Linked DNA regions of Lacrimispora indolis DSM 755. The protein of the gene in region 2 interacts with the protein of the main gene of each other region in a pairwise test. Links are inferred from orthologs where the notes say so. Each region holds a gene or a part of one and is shown on either strand. Other genes may lie near its edges. The genes, in order: thrS and rplA.

What was found.
Region 1: the proteins of rplA (region 2) and thrS interact in binary tests that used the Escherichia coli proteins (3 or more experiments, as listed by UniProt). The link is inferred for Lacrimispora indolis DSM 755 from one-to-one orthologs.

What each region holds. Positions count from the first base shown.
Region 1 is NZ_AZUI01000001.1:4,653,653-4,664,192, forward strand. The notes cover bases 7,647-10,531. They hold thrS (threonine--tRNA ligase), read left to right. Parts: upstream 7,647-8,050; coding sequence 8,051-10,012; downstream 10,013-10,531. Other genes in these bases: K401_RS0122670 (DUF1540 domain-containing protein), read left to right, coding at 10,136-10,450; K401_RS0122675 (EamA family transporter), read right to left, coding at 10,514-10,531. Also shown: K401_RS0122630 (xanthine dehydrogenase family protein molybdopterin-binding subunit), read right to left, coding at 1-1,708; K401_RS0122635 (nucleotidyltransferase family protein), read right to left, coding at 1,726-2,349; K401_RS31475 (winged helix-turn-helix domain-containing protein), read right to left, coding at 2,534-2,848; K401_RS0122645 (MATE family efflux transporter), read left to right, coding at 3,007-4,386; K401_RS0122650 (acetamidase/formamidase family protein), read left to right, coding at 4,383-5,294; K401_RS0122655 (branched-chain amino acid aminotransferase), read left to right, coding at 5,498-6,568; K401_RS0122660 (AEC family transporter), read left to right, coding at 6,656-7,567; more of K401_RS0122675, read right to left, coding at 10,532-10,540. UniProt on the Escherichia coli protein: Catalyzes the attachment of threonine to tRNA(Thr) in a two-step reaction: L-threonine is first activated by ATP to form Thr-AMP and then transferred to the acceptor end of tRNA(Thr). The rate-limiting step is amino acid activation in the presence of tRNA.
Region 2 is NZ_AZUI01000001.1:1,244,453-1,255,094, forward strand. Bases 4,534-7,520 are described here. They hold rplA (50S ribosomal protein L1), read right to left. Parts: upstream 6,382-7,520; coding sequence 5,686-6,381; downstream 4,534-5,685. Other genes in these bases: rplL (50S ribosomal protein L7/L12), read right to left, coding at 4,534-4,821; rplJ (50S ribosomal protein L10), read right to left, coding at 4,939-5,442; rplK (50S ribosomal protein L11), read right to left, coding at 6,544-6,972; nusG (transcription termination/antitermination protein NusG), read right to left, coding at 7,058-7,520. Outside these bases: K401_RS0105950 (DUF6273 domain-containing protein), read right to left, coding at 1-603; K401_RS0105960 (polysaccharide deacetylase family protein), read right to left, coding at 2,729-3,448; K401_RS0105965 (cold-shock protein), read right to left, coding at 3,991-4,194; more of rplL, read right to left, coding at 4,453-4,533; more of nusG, read right to left, coding at 7,521-7,573; preprotein translocase subunit SecE, read right to left, coding at 7,597-7,800; rpmG (50S ribosomal protein L33), read right to left, coding at 7,908-8,057; K401_RS0106010 (enolase C-terminal domain-like protein), read right to left, coding at 8,349-9,563; K401_RS0106015 (carbohydrate ABC transporter permease), read right to left, coding at 9,598-10,437; K401_RS0106020 (carbohydrate ABC transporter permease), read right to left, coding at 10,430-10,642. UniProt on the Escherichia coli protein: One of the primary rRNA binding proteins, it binds very close to the 3'-end of the 23S rRNA. Forms part of the L1 stalk. It is often not seen in high-resolution crystal structures, but can be seen in cryo_EM and 3D reconstruction models.

The DNA.
Region 1 (10,540 bases), 3.4 Mb from region 2 along the record:
CCTCCACCTCCATTGCATTGACACCCCAGGCATAGGTTGGATAAGCATCCCCCTGGAATTTATCCAGGTAGAAGGGAATGACAAAATCAGGTTCTTTAAACCGCTCCTCCACCATCTGGTCTTCTCCATCCTTCCATTGGGTGCGCAGCTTAATGGCACAGCGGCGGAGGAGTTCCCCCACTACCATGAGGGAGCGGGAGGCAACGGTAGGGCCGGAGTCCGGGACCCGGGCAGTGTCCGGATGATCGTAATAAACCTTATCAAGTGGAAGGTTTAATTCTCTTGCAACGATTTTAGGAAACGTTGTACGCAGTCCCTGGCCGATCTCTCCGTTGGAAGCCAGGATCTCCACCGTGCCGTCGGGATATTTGTGAAGCCTGCATACGGCCTTGATGATATCCCGTTCGCCGGAACCGGTAAATCCTGCACCATGAAAATGCATGGAAATGCCAATCCCTCTGCGGTACCGTCCTGTCTGCGGTTTTGCATATTCCCTGTGTTTTTTACGGAAGCCGCAAGCCTGGTCGATCTCTTCGATCATGGAAGGAATTGGTACGGGAAAATGGTATTTCCCTGAGGTGGAAGTGGAATCTCCTTGCTTTACAATGTGTTTTTCCTTAAATTCCAGGCTGTCGGTTCCAAGATCCATTGCTATATGGTCCATCATCATTTCAACTGCAAAAAATGTCTGGGGAGCGCCGAAGCCACGGTATGCTCCTGTAGGAGTGGTATTGGTTTTTAAGGCCCTTCCACGCACGTGAAGGTTCTCGACGTTATAGATTCCGTTTGAGCAGATGATACCCCGCTGAAGCACTACGGCGGACAGGGTGGTGTAAGCTCCGCTGTTGAATTTCACATCAATGTCCATGGCAGTCACTTTGCCATCCTTTACAGCCACCTTGTATCTGCAGAGGGAAGGGTGGCGCTTGGAGGTAAACTCCAAATCCTCCCTGCGGTCAAAGATGCAGCGGACAGGAGCACCGGCCTTTTTAGCAGCTACGGCCACCTGACAACCCAGAATTGAAGGAAAAGCCTCTTTTCCACCAAAACCTCCGCCGGTCACATCCTGTTTAATATGTACCTGATCCGGTCCGCAGCCAAGGGCCCGCATAACAGCTCCGTGAACGTAATAGGCGCATTGGAGAGAGCCGTGGATGAACATTTTTCCGTTTTCTTCAGGCTCTGCCATCATACCCTGGGTTTCTAAATAGGTCTGGTCCTGGTAACCGGTGATAAATTCTTCTTCATAGATTTTATCAGCCTCAGCAAAGGCCTTCTCCATATCCCCTTTGCCATATTCATAATCAAAGAATACGGTATCTGCCTTGTCAAGATCCAGGACAGGCTCCAGTTCTTCATAGGAAACCTGGATCTCATCCAGGATGCGGTCTACCACCGATTCTTCCGGCCCCACAACCATTCCTATGGGCTCTCCAATGTATTCTACGGTTTCCCGGGCATAAACAGGTGTATCGTCCATGACGATGTTCACATGATTGTCACCTGGAACATCAGATTGATCGACATAAAAATAGCCGTGGGGAAGTGGCGGTACATTTACGGCAGAAAGCCTTGCGCGGGCCAGCTTGGAACGAAGCATTTTCCCTACCAGGACCCCGTTATTTTCATAGTCGCCTACATAAACAGAGCGGCCCGCCATCTTTGATTCATGGTCTTTTTTTACTACTGGCTGACTGATGTGTTCCATTGATTCATTGCCTCCTTTTAAATTTTGGCCGGATAAAACCGGCTGATGCAGACTTCATAATCTTCCATGGTATCCAGATCCATCCATACGCCGTCATCATCCACCGGTACATGGATGATGAATTCCTCCTGCTGCTTCCATATCTGCCGCAAACCGCCTTCTCCCTCAAATTCCAGTATGATGTCACGGAATCTGTAATCAATCAGGGGAGGATGTTTCCGATAACCTTCCAAGGTGGGAAACAGGAGAGCGGGCCGGTCATGGGGCTGTGCTTTTAAAAGTTTAAGGAACGTGTTTTTTTTAACAACCGGCATGTCACCTGGAAGCAGGAAAAAAGCTTTGCAGTGAGGCATGGAGTGAAGACCATATTTTATAGAGGTCAGCATATCGGTAATCTCATAGTGAGGATTTCGGGCGTAAATGATTTCTTTCCCATAATGAAGGTGAAGAACTGACTCAATATCATCTCCCCGGTAACCCAGAACGATTACAATCTGTTTCACTCCGGCTGCCAGCATGCTGTCAATGGTGCTTTCAATCATGGTCTTTCCCTTAAAGGGCATCAGCGGCTTAAAATCCCCCATACGGCTGGACAATCCTGCGGCCAGTATAAGACCGCAGGCGGAACTGGCCTCAAGCATAAAAAATCACCCCTTCTATAACAACACTATGATTTCTAATGTCATTATAAAAGGGGGATTTAAATGTTTCAAATTCTTCCTTGGAAGCACTTGCTTTACAGGAATAATCCGCTGTCACGAAAAAGGGCGGAAAATTCATTCTGAGCAAACTGAAAGATATTATCTTCCAGCTTCTGCCAGGTTCTTAGGAACTGGAGGCCCTGGGGGTCAGGGTAGTGTTTCCGCCCCGCTTGCCTCCATGTTTCCGTTCTGTAATGGGATAGCCTGTTTCTGCTTCCGGTTTATTTAACATATCCCAGGCTTTGCCGTAGGATAAGGCCATTCGGTCACAGGCACTGCGGACGGAGTGGGTGTCCAGGATCAGATACAGCAGAAGCTTGATTCTGGTATTAAAGAAAACAGATTCCTTTTGAAGGTTTAGCTTAACCGTTGGATGGAGAAGGGCCCGGTTGTGTTCCGCTAAGTAGGCCTCCAGCAGCCGGGCAAGTTCTTGTAACAAGGATCTTGACAGAATTGTTATGGAACATAAGCCTGAATGAAAGATAAAAAATAATCTTAAAATGGTATTTATTGCTGTTTTAAGAATCTCCGGGAAAAACTGGATGCAAAATCAGAAAGAGGATGTTATGATAAAACAGGTAAGGAGGCAGTTGAGAAATGGCAGATACAAAGAATGACTTTTCAAAAGGAAGCGTAATAGAAAACATATTAAAGCTGGCCGTGCCTATGACATTGGCCCAGCTGATCAATGTTCTGTATAACATCGTAGACAGGATATATATAGGAAGAATTCCGGAAAATGCAACGTTGGCATTAACAGGGCTTGGCCTGTGCCTTCCCATCATTTCCATAGTCATTGCCTTTGCCAATTTATTCGGCATGGGGGGTGCGCCTATGTGCTCCATTGAGAGGGGGCGGGGAAATGAGGAAGAAGCTGAAAAGATCATGGGAAATTCTTTTATTTTAATGGTAGCCTTCGGCCTGGGACTTACTGTATCAGGCCTGGTATTAAAAAAGCCCATGCTCTATCTGTTTGGAGCCAGCGATCTGACCTATCCTTATGCGGATCAATACATCAGCATTTACCTGTTAGGCAATGTTTTCGTCATGATCGGCCTTGGAATGAACAGCTTTATCAATTCCCAGGGGTTTGGGACCATGGGGATGGTTACGGTTCTTTTGGGGGCAATTGCCAATATTATTTTAGATCCTATATTCATTTTTGTTCTGGGACTGGGCGTAAGAGGGGCGGCCTATGCCACCGTATTGTCACAGTTTCTTTCTGCTCTCTGGATCGTTAAATTCCTGACAGGAAAGAAAACCATTTTAAAGCTAAAGACCTCCTGTTTTCGTTTAAAAAGGCACAGGGTAAAGGATATCGTTGCATTGGGAATGTCAGGCTTTACCATGTCCATTACCAACAGCCTGGTGCAGATCATGTATAATGCCTCTTTACAGCGTTATGGAGGTGATCTGTATGTGGGAGTTATGACTGTTATCAATTCCATCCGGGAGGTGATTTCCATGCCTGTAAGCGGAGTCACCAACGGCGCACAGCCGGTCATGGGTTTTAATTATGGAGCAGGGGAATATAAACGGGTAAAGCGGGCGATTATTTTCACTTCAGTGGTGTCCATCACATATACCGCGGTCATGTGGGCACTGGTCCACGGCTTTCCGGAGTTCTTTATCCGCATTTTTAACCAGGAAGAGGAGCTGCTAAAAGCAGGCGTTCCGTCCATGCGGATCTATTACTTTGGCTTCTTTTTTATGTCCCTGCAGTTTGCGGGACAGTCCGTGTTTGTGGCTTTGGGAAAAGCAAGGAGGGCGGTGTTTTTTTCCATCTTCCGCAAGGTGGTGATCGTGGTCCCACTGATCATCCTCCTTCCCATCCTGATGGGGAACGGAACAGAAGGAATCTTTATGGCGGAACCTGTTTCCAATCTCATCGGAGGCGGAGCCTGCTTTTTGACCATGCTGATCACTGTATGGCCGGAGCTTAGTGGAAAAGAAAAAATTAAGAGGAGAAAAATATGAAGATCATAACCAGGGATTATATTACAAACGTACTTTCAAAGGAAAATCCTCCCTGTGGCAGGATCAGGGCAGGAGAGACCGTGGCTTTTGAGACTTACGACTGTTTTACAAACCAGTTTCTGCCGGAAGAGGCAACGTTTGAAAATGTGGTGAGGAAGCCGGGGAATCCGGCAACAGGACCTCTCTATATTGAGGGAGCCATGCCTGGAGACATGCTTAAAATCCATATTCTGGATATTGAGATGGGACCTGTGGGCATTGTTATGCTGGGACCTGGCAGCGGAAGTGAAAAAGAGGAATTTCCCCGAAAAGTATTAAGGCGGGTGCCTGTAAAGGGAGGGTATGCCTATTTCAATGAAAAGGTAAAAGTTCCGGTAAAGCCTATGATCGGCGTCATCGGAGTGGCTCCTGCAGGCGAGGGCGTTTCCACCATCACTCCCATGGACCATGGGGGAAATATGGACTGCACCCAGATAAAAAAGGGAGCAGTCCTGTATCTGCCTGTGTTTGTGGAAGGGGCCCTTTTGTCCATGGGGGATTTTCACGCTCTTATGGGAGACGGGGAAGTGGAGGACTGCGGTCTGGAAATAGAAGGACGGGCTACGGTCAGGATAAACGTGGTGCGGAATAAAAACTGTGTGCCCTATCCAATGATTGAGACAGAGGATAAACTCATCACCATTGCCTCCAAGGAACAGGTGGAAGAAGCCTGGCGTGCGGCAGCCAGGCAGATGTACGGCTTTATGAAGGAGAAGGTGGGGATGGATTATGAAGAGGCAGGGATGCTGCTTACCATGACCGGAGACCTTGTTATTTGCCAGACGGTAAATCCCATGAAAACGGTGAGAATGGAAATTCCCCGCCATATAACTCAAAGTTATGGTTTTGATTCCATTTCGGTAGAGTAAAACAGGCTGAAAATTCTTGACATCCAGGGCATTTTGGAAGATAATGATAGACAAATTATAAAAACTGACAGATATGCCGGTATGGGAAACACCCGCCGGGTATCCCTTTGTACCCGGTACACCCCATAGTGCGGGGTGAGCTGAGGCGGGGTGGGCTCTACCCAGACAGCGTGGGCACCTTAAGAGGAAAGGAAGAGTATCACATGCAAACAATCAGAATCGAAAAAACAACTTGCCCGAAAGAAAAGCCAGGCAAAGATAACCCGTTGTCATTTGGAACCATATTCACGGACCATATGTTTGAGGTGGATTATGAAGAGGGAAAGGGCTGGTATGACCCCAGAATTGTACCTTATCATAAGCTGGAGCTGGATCCTTCCGCCATGGTATTCCATTACGGACAGGAGATGTTTGAGGGCTTAAAGGCATACAAGGCAGAGGATGGCCGGGTTTTATTGTTCCGTCCGGATAAGAATATTGAGCGTGCAAACAGAAGCAACCGCAGGCTTTGCATCCCGGAAATCCCGGAAGATTTATTTTTGGAGGGATTAAAGTCAATTGTGAGCGTGGATCAGGACTGGATCCCCACAAAGCCGGGGACCTCTCTTTATATCAGACCCTTTGTGATCGCCACAGATCCCTTCCTGGGGGTCAGGCCTTCTCATACCTACAAATTCATGATCATTTTATCTCCTGTTGGAGCCTATTATGCCAGCGGCCTTGATCCGGTTAAAATCTGGATTGAGGATGAATATGTGAGAGCCGTAAAGGGCGGCATCGGCGAGGCAAAGACCGGAGGAAATTACGTTGCTTCCCTGGCTTCCCAGGTAAAGGCACATGACGAGGGCTATTCCCAGGTGTTATGGCTTGACGGCGTTCACAGAAAATATATCGAAGAAGTGGGAGCCATGAACATCTTCTTTAAGATCAACGGTGTTGTCATTACACCGGAGTTAAACGGAAGCATCCTTCCCGGCGTTACCAGGGATTCCGTCATTGCCTTATGCAAAGAATGGGGAGTGCCTGTTGAAGAACGGAGAATTTCCGTTGATGAAGTGGTTGCAGCAGCAAGATCAGGAGCAATGGAGGAATGCTTTGGCACCGGAACGGCAGCCGTCATTTCACCGGTAGGGGAACTGCGGTTTGAAGAAGACAGAATGTCTGTGGGAGGCGGAAGGATCGGAGATCTGACCCAGAAGCTTTATGATTCCATTACCGGCATTCAGCTTGGCAGCATCCAGGGACCGGAAGGCTGGGCCGTAGAAGTAAAATAAAATCTTACAGAATTCCCACCGGCGGAGCTGATAAAAAGGCGCCGCCGGAAACTTTGAGAAAAGACAGAAAGAAAAAGGGAGCCGGATATGACAGCGGTACTGATAAAAGCAGCGGCATTTGTATCAATTATTATCATGGGGTACCTGCTCAAACGGGCAGGTTTTTTTCAGGCAAAGGATTTTTATCTGGTCTCCAGAATCGTGATCAAGATCACCCTTCCGGCAGCCATTGTTTCTAATTTCAGCAAGATCACCATGGATTATTCACTTCTTTTTGTATGCGTCATCGGCTTTTTATGCAACTGTGTTACGGTTGCGGCCGGGTATGTGATGGAGGCTGTAAAGTCCAGGGAGACTAAAGCTTTTGCAATGATCAATATGTCCGGATATAATGTGGGAAATTTTACCATGCCCTTTGTACAGAGCTTTTTAAGCCCTGTGGGATTTGCGGCCACAAGCCTGTTTGACGCCGGAAATGCGGTGATGTGCACCGGGATGACTTATACTCTGGCCAGCATGGTCATAGGAGAAGAGGAAAAGCCTTCTATAAAAAAGGTGGTGCTTAAGCTGTTTTCCTCGGCTCCTTTTGATGCTTATGTCCTTATGACTGTTTTAAGCATATTAAATATTAAGCTGCCTTCTGTCCTGATCAGCCTTGCGGATACAGCAGGCGGAGCCAATGCGTTTCTTGCTCTCTTAATGATTGGAATCGGTTTTGAGATCCGTATGGAAAAGGAAAAAATGAGCCAGATTTTCAGAATATTAGGGGTGCGGTATATCATCGGGGTATTAATGGCAGTTGGATTTTACTATCTGGCGCCCTTTGGGCTGGAGGTGCGCCAGGCGCTGGCCATTGTGTCCTTAGGCCCTGTATCGTCGGTGGCACCTGCTTTTACCGGTGCTTTAAAGGGGGATATCGAGACGGCAAGCGCAGTTAATTCTTTGTCAATTGTGATCAGCATAGCTGCGATCACGGCAGCTCTGATCATTCTTTTGTGAAAATTTTTTTTATGACGCTTGACAAACAGCTTAACCGTGCTATAATCTAAAATTATAAAGCAATACAGAAAAAGCATTGACAAGACCAGTATCATATCAGGAAAGGCCAGAGAGAGGCGTGTTTGGTGGAAGCGCTTTACGGGAATGACATGAGAAGACCAGCTTGGAGCGTCCCTTAATGGGGAACGGTGACTCCGTTATCGTCGTAAGAAGTGGTTTGGACATTTATTTTGTTCACTCAAAAAGGGTGGAACCGCGATTTCTTTGAATAGAATCGTCCCTTTCTGTATGGAAACATACGGAAAGGGGCTTTTTTTGTAGAAAAGTTCTCTGAACTTCTCTGCAAAATAAAAATGCTCCGCTGTGGATGTGCACTGCGGCGTAAGCGGTGGATGCCGTTATGCGACCGCCGCAGACGCAAGAGTTTGCTTCGCAAACTCTTTATTCTTCACAATAATAATAAGAAAAGGAGATTGATGGAAAATGAAGATTACGTTAAAAGACGGCTCAGTCAAGGAATATGAACATGCAATGTCAGTGATTGACATCGCTTCTGATATAAGCGAAGGCCTGGCCAGAAATGCCTGCGCAGGCGAAGTGGATGGAAAGGTTGTAGATTTGAGGACAGTGGTTGAAGAGGACTGCAGTTTAAGCATTCTCACGGTAAACGATCCTGCAGGTCTTTCTGCTTACCGCCATACAGCAAGCCACATCCTGGCTCAGGCAGTAAAAAGGCTGTATCCTCAGGCAAAGCTTGCCATCGGACCTTCCATTGAAAATGGGTTTTATTATGATTTTGATATCCCATCCTTTTCAAGAGAAGATCTGGATAAAATTGAAAACGAGATGAAGAAGATCATAAAGGAAGGGACAAAAATTGAGCGCTTTACCCTTCCAAGAGAAGAAGCAATCAAATTCATGGAGGAAAAGGGCGAGCCTTATAAGGTAGAGCTGATCCAGGATCTTCCGGAAGGTGCGGAGATTTCTTTCTACCGCCAGGGCGAATTTACGGATCTTTGTGCAGGACCTCACCTGATGAGCACAAAGCCCATCAAGGCATTTAAGCTCACTTCTTCCTCAGGAGCATACTGGAGAGGCAGCGAGAAGAATGCCATGCTGACCCGTGTATACGGCACTGCTTTCGCCAAAAAGGAAGAGTTAAATGAATATCTGGAATATCTGGCAAATATCAAAAACCGGGATCATAACAAGCTGGGCCGTGACTTGGAGATTTTTGCAACAGTGGATGTAATCGGCCAGGGACTTCCTCTTTTGATGCCAAAGGGTGCAAAAATTGTCCAGACCATGCAAAGATGGATCGAGGATGAAGAAGAGAAGCGGGGATATATGAGAACAAAGACCCCTCTCATGGCAAAGAAGGACTTATACATCATTTCCGACCACTGGGATCATTACAAGGAAGGCATGTTTGTTCTGGGAAATGAGGAAACGGATGATGAAGTATTTGCCCTCCGTCCAATGACCTGTCCGTTCCAGTACTATGTTTATAAACAAAGCCAGAAATCCTACAGGGATCTGCCTTGCAGATACGGCGAGACTTCCACCCTGTTCCGCAACGAGGATTCCGGCGAAATGCACGGATTGACCCGTGTACGGCAGTTTACTATTTCCGAAGGCCATTTAATCGTACGCCCTGACCAGATTGAAGAAGAGTTTAAGGGCTGCGTGGATCTGGCGAAATACTGTCTCACAACTCTTGGCCTGGAAGGCGACGTGACCTATCAGATGTCCAAATGGGATCCAAACAAGGCAGATCATTATCTGGGAACACCGGAAATGTGGGATGAAGTGGAAGGCATGATGAGAAAGATCCTGGACCACATCGGAATCCAGTATACGGAAGCTGCGGGAGAAGCGGCATTCTACGGGCCAAAGCTGGATATTCAGGCAAAGAACGTATACGGCAAGGAAGATACCATGATCACCATTCAGCTTGACATGTTCTTAGCGGAGCGTTTTGATATGAGCTTTGTAGATAAGGATGGAACAAAGAAACGTCCTTATATCATCCACAGAACTTCCATGGGCTGCTATGAAAGAACCCTTGCATGGCTGATTGAAAAATACGAAGGAGCATTCCCAACCTGGTTATGTCCGGAGCAGGTGCGCGTTCTTCCTATTTCTGAAAAATATCATGAATATGCAGGGAAGGTTGCGTCTCAGTTAAAGGAAAACGGCATTCTGGCAACGGTTGACGAGCGTGCGGAAAAAATCGGATATAAAATCCGTGAAGCGCGTTTGTCAAAGCTTCCTTATATGCTGGTAGTAGGCCAGAAGGAGGAAGAAGATGGTGTTGTATCTGTCCGCAGCCGTTTCAACGGCGATGAGGGACAGCGCCCGCTTTCCGATTTTATTGATGATATCTGCCGTGAGATCCGCACAAAGGAAATCAAAAAGGTAAATGTAACAGAAGAAGCAAAATAAACAGAACTTGTCATGGTTCATGAAAACAGCGAGAGAAAGGCTTGTGAGAATAGTTTCCTTTTTCAAGGTGCATACTACTCCTGAAACATCATTTTAAGTAAGAATATCAGGAGGAAATGGGCCATGACAAAATTAGACTGTAATGTAACAAGCTGTCTTCACAATTCCGATAATTATTGCTGCAAGTCCGCCATCATCGTAGAGGGATCTCAGGCAAAGGACAGCTATGATACCTGCTGCGGAAGCTTTGATGAGAATAAGGACGGTACCTTCCATAACTTGTTCAAAACTCCGGAAAGCCGCCTGGAGGTGGACTGCGAGGCTGTCAACTGCGTATACAATGAAGGCCGACACTGTTCAGCAGAGCACATCGGAATTGCAGGAGACGGTGCAAGCTCATCAGAGCATACCGAATGTTCAACTTTTAAAACCAGATAAACCTGCGGAAATAAAATGCGCCAGGATAAGTCCTGACGCATTTTATTTTGAACAGGCTGCCGGTCATAAAATCATAACAAAGGTTCCCGC
Region 2 (10,642 bases):
AATATCCATATATCGCACCGTGTACCTATACTGCTTTTCTTCCGCATCTGGTTCCTTCATATCCTCCGGGTTTTCTCCCGGTTCCGAAATTTCCTGATTAATTTCCGGCTCCTGTTCATCAATCTCTGAATTCTGCGATCCATTCCCCGGCCTGAAACTACTCCCCTTTCCTCCAGATCCGCCTCCTCCTGAACTGCCTCCTCCTGAACTGCCTCCTGAAATTTTATTTGCCGATGCTGATCTTTTGACAAATACTGTCTGTACCCCTTTTCCAGCCACATACTGTATCGTACCGTTGTCATCGATCCATGCTCCGGAGGCATCTACAAAATACCCATCCGGAGTCCTTTCGCTTAGGTACATAGCTCCCTCAGGATGATTAGCTCCAGGTTCATCAGCCAGATAATAACAACGCCCGTCAATCCATTGCCAGCCGGTGAGCATCTTTCCCTTTGACTCATCCGATGATGTATTAAGAAAATACCATCTTCCTTCAATCATTTGCCAGCCAGTGGCCATATAACCAGTATCATCAAAGTAATACCATGCCTCATTAATCAGCTTCCAGGCATTCCTTTCAAAGGTCTGGTCTTCTTCATACAACCAATAACTTTCCTTTTGTACCCATGCCCCGTAACTCGGCATCGGGGTACTTATTGCCGCCAGGACTGTGCTCAATAGAACAAAACATTTTCTTTTATTCATTGCAAACTTTTATCACTCCTTTTATTTATTTTTTCTCTGGTTAAACCAACTCTTTTTCTTTAATAAAACCCTCAAATACTAACTTAACAACTTTCAATCGCAAGGAAATTTTTGTACTAAACATTGCAGATCAATGCACAGTAGTATTTGCGGCTGCTAGAGTAAGAAAGTGCATAATAACTCTCTTAAAAAAAGTAGTCTCCTGGAGAAAAGCTTTATGACCATTTTGTTTCAAACTTATAAATAATAATTATGGAAAAAAAACGGCGGAATAAATAACCTAAAGAGGGAATACTCGATTGTGTATTTCCCAGAATGACAGGTATTCTTAATATGTTAAAGTATATACCTTTTTAATAAATCAAAACTTCAATATTTGTTATATAAACAATAATCTGCTACAACATTATTCCAGATATCCAAATAAATTAATTGTTATATCAAATCATTTTCACATATCAGCAATTTAATTCCAATAAAAAAGCTGATTTACTCAAATTGATACTTGAAAACACGTTCCTTTTAAAAAACACAACAACACAATGTTTTTCAATCAGTATCATACCCTACGGGATATAGGAATTCTATTTTCAACATCTGGTTCTTATTATTAAAAAGATGTCTTTCTAAAAATAATAATAATATTAATATTAAATTAACAAGTTCAGAAACTCATTAAACTACTATTAACCTTATCTCAAAAAACTAAGGAAAACTCTTATAAAATCTTTTATTATCACCCTGTAAACGCTATAGCATAAGACACTTAATGCACAGATAAAAAGGTAAAGCAAAAATGGAATATGGAGATATGAATTAGAAATCAGAAATACAAATCAAAAGATAACATATTAAAAATAAATTGAGAAAATATAGAAATAGGAAAATCCTTCCAATACTCTTCAATGGCAACAAGGCATTTGTTCCTTTCAGAACTAATTTCGTAAAGACATAGAAAATAAAAATAGAATTATCAAAAATAAACTATGACGCCATTACACTCTCATATAAAGTATAATCTCACATAAACCCAACAATATTTTAAGAAGGAATTTTTGTCGATGACGACCTGAAAGATCAAATGATTACCGCAGAATGCGCTTAATAAATACAACTGTATACCACACAAATTGAAAAAGAATTTAGCCAGGTCTTTTTCCCAACAGAATATAAGGATTTTCATGAACCACCAGAAAGAACAAATAACCTTCCAGTTCTCCAATCATGCTAATGCGAGTCCTCCCTTATAAATCCGGATCTATCCATTGGACACCTTATTTAGAAAAAAACTTCCCACAATGCAAAGAACCGTCTAACCATTCATCACATCAAACAGTAAAAGAATTTAACCAAACTGCTTATTTATTGCACCGACAACTGTATGCCGCGCAGGGAGCTTTCGACCTATAAGCACAGTATACAACAAACTGCACAGAAAATCAACATGCTCATTAAGAATATGTAAAAGCTATATTCTGAAAACATCTTCTTGTTTTCAGAATCGAATCCACAGGGCAAAAAACTCCCCATTTATTCTCACTTACTCTGCTAGTTAGGATAGTTATATTATGAAAAAAGGAGGTTTTCAGAATCAAATGCACGGGTGCAAAGAGATCCCCTTTTATCCTTACTTACTTTTCATGTTCGGATAAGCTACATTATGAAATCAAAAAGATGTTTTTATAATCAGGGGGGCAGGGCAAAGTACGACCCTTTTATCCTCACCTGCTTTGCAAGCTCAGATAAACTATATGATACCAACAATATATACTTATTCCGCAAATACAAATCATCCCAAATCAAACATAAAGTTAAAAAGCAAAAAATACCCTGGCAATACCCACTCTTATGATTCCACCTTCTATCCCTTTCCCGAAACTTTCTGAAAAGCATATAGAATCCTCATGAAAAAATCGCCGGCCAACCGACCCCCTTAATATTCAAAGCCTCAATTAGCTCAGCTTCCAAAAAATCATACAACCCCAAAGGTTTCACAAACCACGAACTCTATAGCTTATTCCTCTTAATCCACCAGCAGCTCATCAACGGTAACAAAGGTATATCCCTGCTTCGTCAAAGTATCGATCACCTCCAGGGCTGCCTCCACTGAAGTCGGATACACATCGTGGAGAAGGATGATGTCTCCAGGCTCTACATGTTTTACAATATATCGTACCACCTTTTTGGTATTCTTTGATTTCCAGTCAAGAGGATCTAAGTTCCAGAGCACCACCGTCATATTGGTGGTACACTCCAATTCCTCCGTCCATGAGCCATAAGGCGGACGCAAATACTGAGGTCTCACTCCGGTAATCTCTTCTATCTGCTGGTTATTCTGTTCAATCTGCTGGCAGGCAGTTCCTACCGACTCCTTGCTCATCTGAACATGAGAATATCCATGGTTTCCAACTAGATGTCCATCCTCTTCCATCTGCTTCACGATGGCCTCTTTCCCTTCCACATTTTCACCAAGAAGAAAAAATGTGGCATGGACCCCCCTTTTGCGGAGCCCGTCAAGAAGCCTCGGCGTATAAACAGAATGAGGGCCATCATCAAAGGTCAGCGCTATCTGCTTATCTCCGGAAAACTGCCTCCTGACCTCATCAACTGCTTCATCGTCCGCTCCTGCAGGAAGAAACAGGGTATTCTTTGCATCCGTGTACGACTGATGCATTGCTTTCACAAAAATGATATCCAGTATAAAAACAACCAGTAAACAGGCTGCTTTCCATTTTATTTTCATAATCCCATTAGTCCAGCTTTCTGCCATTATTAATCAATCTATGGAGATTTACGGAAAAATAAAACCAAAACATTTCTGTCTTTTTCTATCTTTTCCCTTAAATGCCCCTAGAATCAGGACATATCCACTATACCAAAGAGAATTTTATACACAATCTTATTGCGCCATATCAACAGAACATGACCTTTTATAAATAACCCGGACTTATAGCGCAGCCCAGACCTTGTCGTAAATCAAATAACAGGGATTTATCCCTCCATCTTCCAGCCACCACACACCTCCCCGAGCGTACCTGTACTCTGCCTCCTGCCTTCATCCTGTCTTCACTCTATTCCCACACATATGACACGTACAGACGCGTTTTAAAGCACCTCTCAACACCTAAGAAATTCAAAACAACAAGCCTTTAAAAAGATCCTAAAATAACCTTCCAAAATAAAAAAACGGGGCAGATTATATTTTCCCAGGTAGAAAAGAAAAGGACTGCCCTCATTCTAAAATGAGAGCAGCCCTTAAAGCTTACATATAAATCGAAGCTTTTATTAAGCCATGCAAACGTTAACTGCCTGCAGACCGCGGTTTCCTTCTGTTGTATCATAGGTTACTTTCTGGCCTTCTTCAAGAGTCTTGTAACCATCAGAAACGATGCCGGAGAAATGTACGAAAACTTCCTCGCCTGTTGCGTCATTTACGATGAAACCATATCCTTTAGCACCATTAAACCATTTTACTGTACCGTTGTTCATAACGTGTACCTCCTATAAAATAAAAAATATTTGATATATCGCCTGAAACAAAAAATCACATATTTTTGTAAATCATCATCCGAAAATAATGACTTACAAAAATATGTGAAATCATAACTCCATTCGATAATACACCTACATTCTAACCTAAATTTACAAAATTGTCAAGACTATTCTGTTATCTTACACAAAGAAAGGACAGGATCCTGTCCCTTTTTAAGAGGTACAAATCCTGTCCAAAACAACCCAAAAGTATAATTACTTTAAAGTAACTTTTGCGCCTTCAGCCTCTAAGGAAGCCTTGATCTGCTCAGCCTCTTCCTTGGAAGCGCCAGCCTTTACTACCTTTGGAGCACCGTCAACTACGTCTTTAGCTTCCTTTAAGCCTAAGCCGGTAGCTTCACGAACAACCTTGATAACCTTAACCTTGTTTGGACCAACTTCGGTTAATTCAACGTCGAATTCTGTCTTCTCTTCTTCTACTGCTGCAGGACCTGCTGCAACTACTACGCCTGCTGCTGCGGATACACCGAATTCTTCCTCACATGCCTTTACTAATTCGTTTAATTCTAATACAGATAATTCTTTGATAGCTTCGATAAATTCAGCTGTTGTTAACTTTGCCATGATAATATACCTCCGTATTTAATATGTTTATTTTTAGAAAGTTCGAATCACCTTTGGCTCCTCGAACGGCTGATTTTCTAATCTCAAGCGGGTCTTTGCCTGCTTTTATTAAGAAAATTATGCCTCTGCCGCTTCTCCGCCCTGAGCATCTGCAATCTGCTTGAGAACGCGGGCAATGTTTGTGATAGGAGACTGCATGCTTCCAAGCAACTTTCCAAGAAGGATCTCTCTGGAAGGAATGCTGGAGATCTTCTCCATACCCTTTGCATCATAGTAAGTGCCTTCTACAACGCCGCCCTTGATTTCCAGAGCCGGAGCTGTCTTAGCAAATTCAGCCAGGATTCTTGCCGGAGCTGTTGCATCTGTCTTGGATACAGCGATTGCTGTAGGTCCCTCCAGATTTGGATCCAGAGCTTCAAATGCGGTACCCTGAGCTGCAAAACGGATCATGGTATTCTTATATACCTTGTAGGAAACACCGGCCTCTCTTAATTTCTTACGAAGCGCTGTATCCTGAGCAACTGTGATACCACGGTAATCTACAACTACCGCTGACTCAGCGCCGTCGAGTAATTCCTTGATCTCGCTTACAACTGGCTGTTTTAATTCAACTTTTGCCATTATGGTTTACCTCCTGTTTAGTCTGAACCTCCCGGTTGCCTGGGAAGCCCGCTCGTATAAACCGCAAAGAAAAACCTCTCCGCCGGATGGACAGAGAGGTCTACAATTCATTTACATAAAATGATTCTTGTACATTCCTCGGCAGGCGTTTACACCTTATGCCTCACGGCACCTGCTGTCTTCGGCAGTTAATACTGAAATATTATAACATTATTTATAATCAATGTCAATCACAAAACAAAATTAGTTCATTAACTTTGCTACGTTCAGCTTTACACCAGGTCCCATGGTGGAAGCCAGTGTAACACTCTTTAAGTAAGCACCCTTAACTGTACTTGGTCTTGCTTTGATGATTGCATCAACAAGCGTCTGGAAGTTGTCCGCTAACTGTTCTTCTGCGAAAGAAGCTTTTCCAACTGGCACGTGGATAATATTTGTCTTATCAAGTCTGTACTCAACCTTACCAGCTTTGATATCGTTGATTGCTTTTGTTACATCCATAGTAACAGTACCAGCTTTTGGGTTTGGCATTAAGCCCTTTGGTCCCAGGACACGTCCCAGACGTCCAACAACACCCATCATATCTGGTGTAGCAACAACTACATCAAAATCCAGCCAGCCTTCGTTCTGGATCTTCGGAATCAGTTCCTCAGCTCCAACATAATCTGCGCCTGCAGCCTGTGCTTCATCAGCCTTCGGGCCTTTAGCGAAAACTAAAATACGAACAGTCTTACCTGTACCGTGGGGAAGTACAACCGCACCACGGATCTGCTGGTCAGCGTGACGTCCGTCACAACCGGTTCTGATATGAGCTTCAATGGTTTCATCAAATTTAGCACTTGCATTCTGCTTAACTAAAGAGATTGCTGCTGGTGCATCGTAGAGAACAGAACGATCTACTGTTTTAGCTGCCTCTGCGTATCTTTTTCCTCTTTTCATTCTAAATAACCTCCTAGTGGTATTGTCGGGGATTTTCCCTCCCACGTTCTTAAAACTACATCAACTGCAATATTATTAAGGAAGTCCGATTCGCCTGCCGGCTCACCGAACCGCTGATTTTCTAAATTTAGGCAGCGCTTCCGCCTGCTTTCTTTAAGAAAATTATGCCTCTACAACTGTGATACCCATACTTCTTGCGGTACCGGCAATCATGCTCATAGCTGATTCAACGGATGCTGCATTTAAGTCTGGCATCTTCAGCTCAGCGATTTTCTGTAATTCAGCCTTAGTAATTGTAGCAACCTTTGTCTTGTTCGGAACTGCAGATCCGGATTTGATCTTGCAGGCCTTCTTAAGTAATACAGCAGCCGGCGGAGTCTTGGTTATGAAGCTAAAGCTTCTGTCAGCGTAAACAGTGATAACAACTGGAATGATTAAATCTCCCTGGTCAGCTGTTCTTGCGTTAAATTCCTTTGTAAACTGTACGATGTTTACACCATGCTGTCCAAGTGCCGGACCTACAGGAGGAGCTGGTGTAGCCTTTCCTGCTGGAATCTGCAATTTGATATATCCCGTTACTTTCTTTGCCATAATTAGGCACCTCCTAAATAAATGTGGTATTGTCGGGGATTTCCCTCCCACGAGCCTATACACCGGTATAAGCCGCTTTTACTTGTTACATCTTTTTCACTTCGCTGAAATTTAATTCCACCGGAGTCTCCCGGCCGAACATCTCAACGCTCATGGTGATGGTTTTCTTACCTTCGTTGATGGACTTGATAGCACCAACGGTATCCTTCCATGCACCGGAAGTTACCACAACGGTATCTCCCTCTTCAAAGCCAACGATGATCTCTTCGTTCTTGAACCCAAGTTTCTCCATCTCTTCTTCTGTCAGAGGAACTGGTTTTGATCCAGGACCTACAAAGCCTGTCACTCCACGGGTGTTACGTACCACATACCATGTGTCGTCATTCATGACCATGTGAATCAGTACGTAGCCGGGAAACATCTTTTTATCGGCCTTCTTCTCAACGCCATTTTTCAGTTCAATGACGGATTCTAACGGAACCGATACTTCCAGAATCTGATCCTGCAAGTTTCTGTTTTCGATTGTTTTCTCAATGTCAACTTTTACTTTGTTCTCATAACCTGAATAGGTATGGACTACATACCAATTAGCTTCTGACATAAACTCACCTTAACCCTTACGAATTATAAGACAAAACTGAGACCAAACTTGATGATCAGATCAATAATCGCAATAATCAATCCTAAAGCAATCGCTGATGACATAACAGCGATCGTCTGCTTCGTTACGGTTTCTTTGTCAGGCCAAACAATTTTCGCAAACTCAGTTTTCAGACCCTTAAAAAAGTTCTTCTTCTGAGCACTCTCGTTGTTCACTGTATCTCCCATAATTTGCCTCCTAATGAAGTAAGCGGATATGCTTGCATATCCAGTCGCTTCACAAATTCAAGGTTGGAAGACGTCTTTCTTTCAACCTTCACGTCCTTTACAACTGATTACTTTGTTTCCTTGTGCATCGTATGGCTCTTACAGAATCTGCAATACTTCTTTGTTTCCATTCTGTCCGGATGAGTCTTCTTATCCTTGGTCATGTTGTAATTACGCTGTTTGCATTCAGTACATGCCAGTGTGATTTTTGTGCGCACGACTTCCACCTCCACTTAAATTTTCATTGTTGTGTTTTAAGTCCTTTTCTCTGCTGCAAGCAATTTTGAGCATAAAAAAAAGACCTAAGCTCTTCCATTCGCCCAATTACTATAACACACAGGCCAGGATTCGTCAATCTTTTTTTATGAAAAACTATGGTATTTACGGTATTTCGCCATTATATCATGAAAGCAGATAAAATGCAAGTCCGGCCGGGAGGATATAAGGGATTTTTTGACCTGCTCCGGCCGGAAATGCTTCCATTATTATATGTATTCTGTATTTTTTTGTTATGGCCTTACGGGCGTTCCATCGGGAAGCCGTGAGAACAGCCAGCCGTGATCCATATCCACTGCAGGATATTTTTCTGCCGCTTTTTCATCAAAACAGACTCCGATTCCCGGTTTATCGTTTACATAGGCATATCCTTCCCTGATTGCAGGACAGCCCGGAAATATCTCCTGCTCCTCTTTACTGAAGCCGGAAAATTCCTGTATGCCGAAATTATGGCTGTTTAAATCCAGGTGCATCTGCACCGCCATTCCAATAGGAGATAAGTCATTTGGCCCATGCCAGGCGGTCTTCACTCCATAAGCCTCACAAAAATGCGCCAGCTTCCTGGCAGGGGTCAACCCTCCGATGTCGCTTAAATGGACTCTCATATAATCGATCCACTGGTTTTGTACAATGGCCTTCCATTCATTGGGATTGGTAAACAGTTCTCCCATGGCCAGAGGCAGGATAGTATGGTGCCGCAGAATCTTAAAAAATTCCACATGCTCCGGCGCAAGAGAATCCTCCAGAAAAAACAGCTTGTACTGTTCCATTTCCCGGGCAAACTCCAGAGTCTCTGCAAAGCTTAAGCGCTCGTGGACATCATGCATCAGCTCCACTTCCCAGCCAATGTCCCTGCGGACACGGTCAAACAGCTTATATACACTTTGCATGTACATTCTCGGATGGAAATACGCTCCCTCCGGTGCATTGTGGGGCTTTACGATCCTCTGTATCTTTCCGTCGAAGTTTCCGCCATAGGTACCCATATGGCATCTGATATAGCGGTACCCCTCGTCCATATACCCGTGGATGCATTCTTCCACCTCTTCTATGGAGCTTCCATCCGCATGCCTGTAGACAGCGATCCCTTCCCGGCATTTTCCGCCAAGCAGGCTGTAAAGCGGCATTCCTGCCCTTTTTCCCTTGATGTCCCACAATGCCTCGTCAACACCGGATATGGCGTTATTTAAGACCGGTCCGTTCCTCCAGTAAGAACTTCCCGCCATCGACTGCCAGATTCCTTCAATGTCATCCACAGGCTTCCCTTTGAGCATTGGGCGTAAGTATTCTTCAATGGCAGTCACAACCGCCTTGTGCCTCCATGTAAATGTAGCGCAGCCATAGCCGTATAATTCCGGCTCCGTTGTTTCTACCTTCACCACAACCAGATTGATGTTTCTTGGGGCCGTTACAAACACTTTGATGTCATGGATTTTTATATGATCCATTTTTATTACCTCCATAAGTCATATTCTCTGCAAATCAGCTCTTTACAGCTCCTCCGGTCATTCCAGCAATAAAATACTTCTGGAAGCTTACAAAAAGAATTACCAAAGGAAGACTGGATATGCTGGATGCTGCCATTAAGTCATTCCACTTAATCTGATATTGGGAATTTAAGGAAATGATCCCAACAGTGAGCGTTTTTAATTCGTCCTTGGATACCAGGACAGAAGAAAACATATATTCATTCCAGCCGTTAAACAGCACGAACATGGCTACCGCTGCTATTCCGGGAACGATCAGGGGAAGGATAATATTCCAGAAGATGCGGAAGCTGGAAGCTCCATCCACCCGCGCCGCCTCGTCAAGCTCCAGGGGAATGGTCTTAAAATAAGATACGATCATCCAGGTGCTGAAGGCGATATTTGTGGCTGCATATACAATGACCAGGCCAAGCAGGGAGTTGACAAGATGATACTTAGAGAGTACTGCATAAAACGGCACCACCAGCATGACTCCCGGAAACATCTGGGTAATGAGCAGAAAACTCATCAGCTGTTTTCTTCCTTTAAACCGGAATCTGGTCACCCCGTATCCGGCCAGGCAGGCACAGGCCACACAGATCACCATGGCAGAAAGGCAGACTACCAGACTGTTTAAGGTCATGCGCCCAAAATTATAAGTACTGAAAAATTTCCGGAAAGAATCCAGGGAAAACGGGTTTGGGAGCCATTTAGGCTGAGGATAATACGTCTGCGGTTCTGTTTTAAAGGCAGTGGATATCATCCACAAAACCGGGACCACGATAAAAGAAGCCATGAGAATTAATGCGGCGTAAGTTGCAATCAAACTGTTTTTTTTCTTTTTCGATCTACTCATTGTCCTTTGTCACCACCTTACTCACCAGACTGATCAAATAGCATATAAAGAACACCAGGATTCCCCAGGCAGACGCTTTTCCAAATCTTAAATCATTAAACGCCGTGCCATAGATGCTTAAACTGATTAAATTCGTTGCAGTTCCCGGCCCTCCTGCCGTCATCGTGTAAACCAGAGTATACTGCTTAAACCACCAGACGCAGTC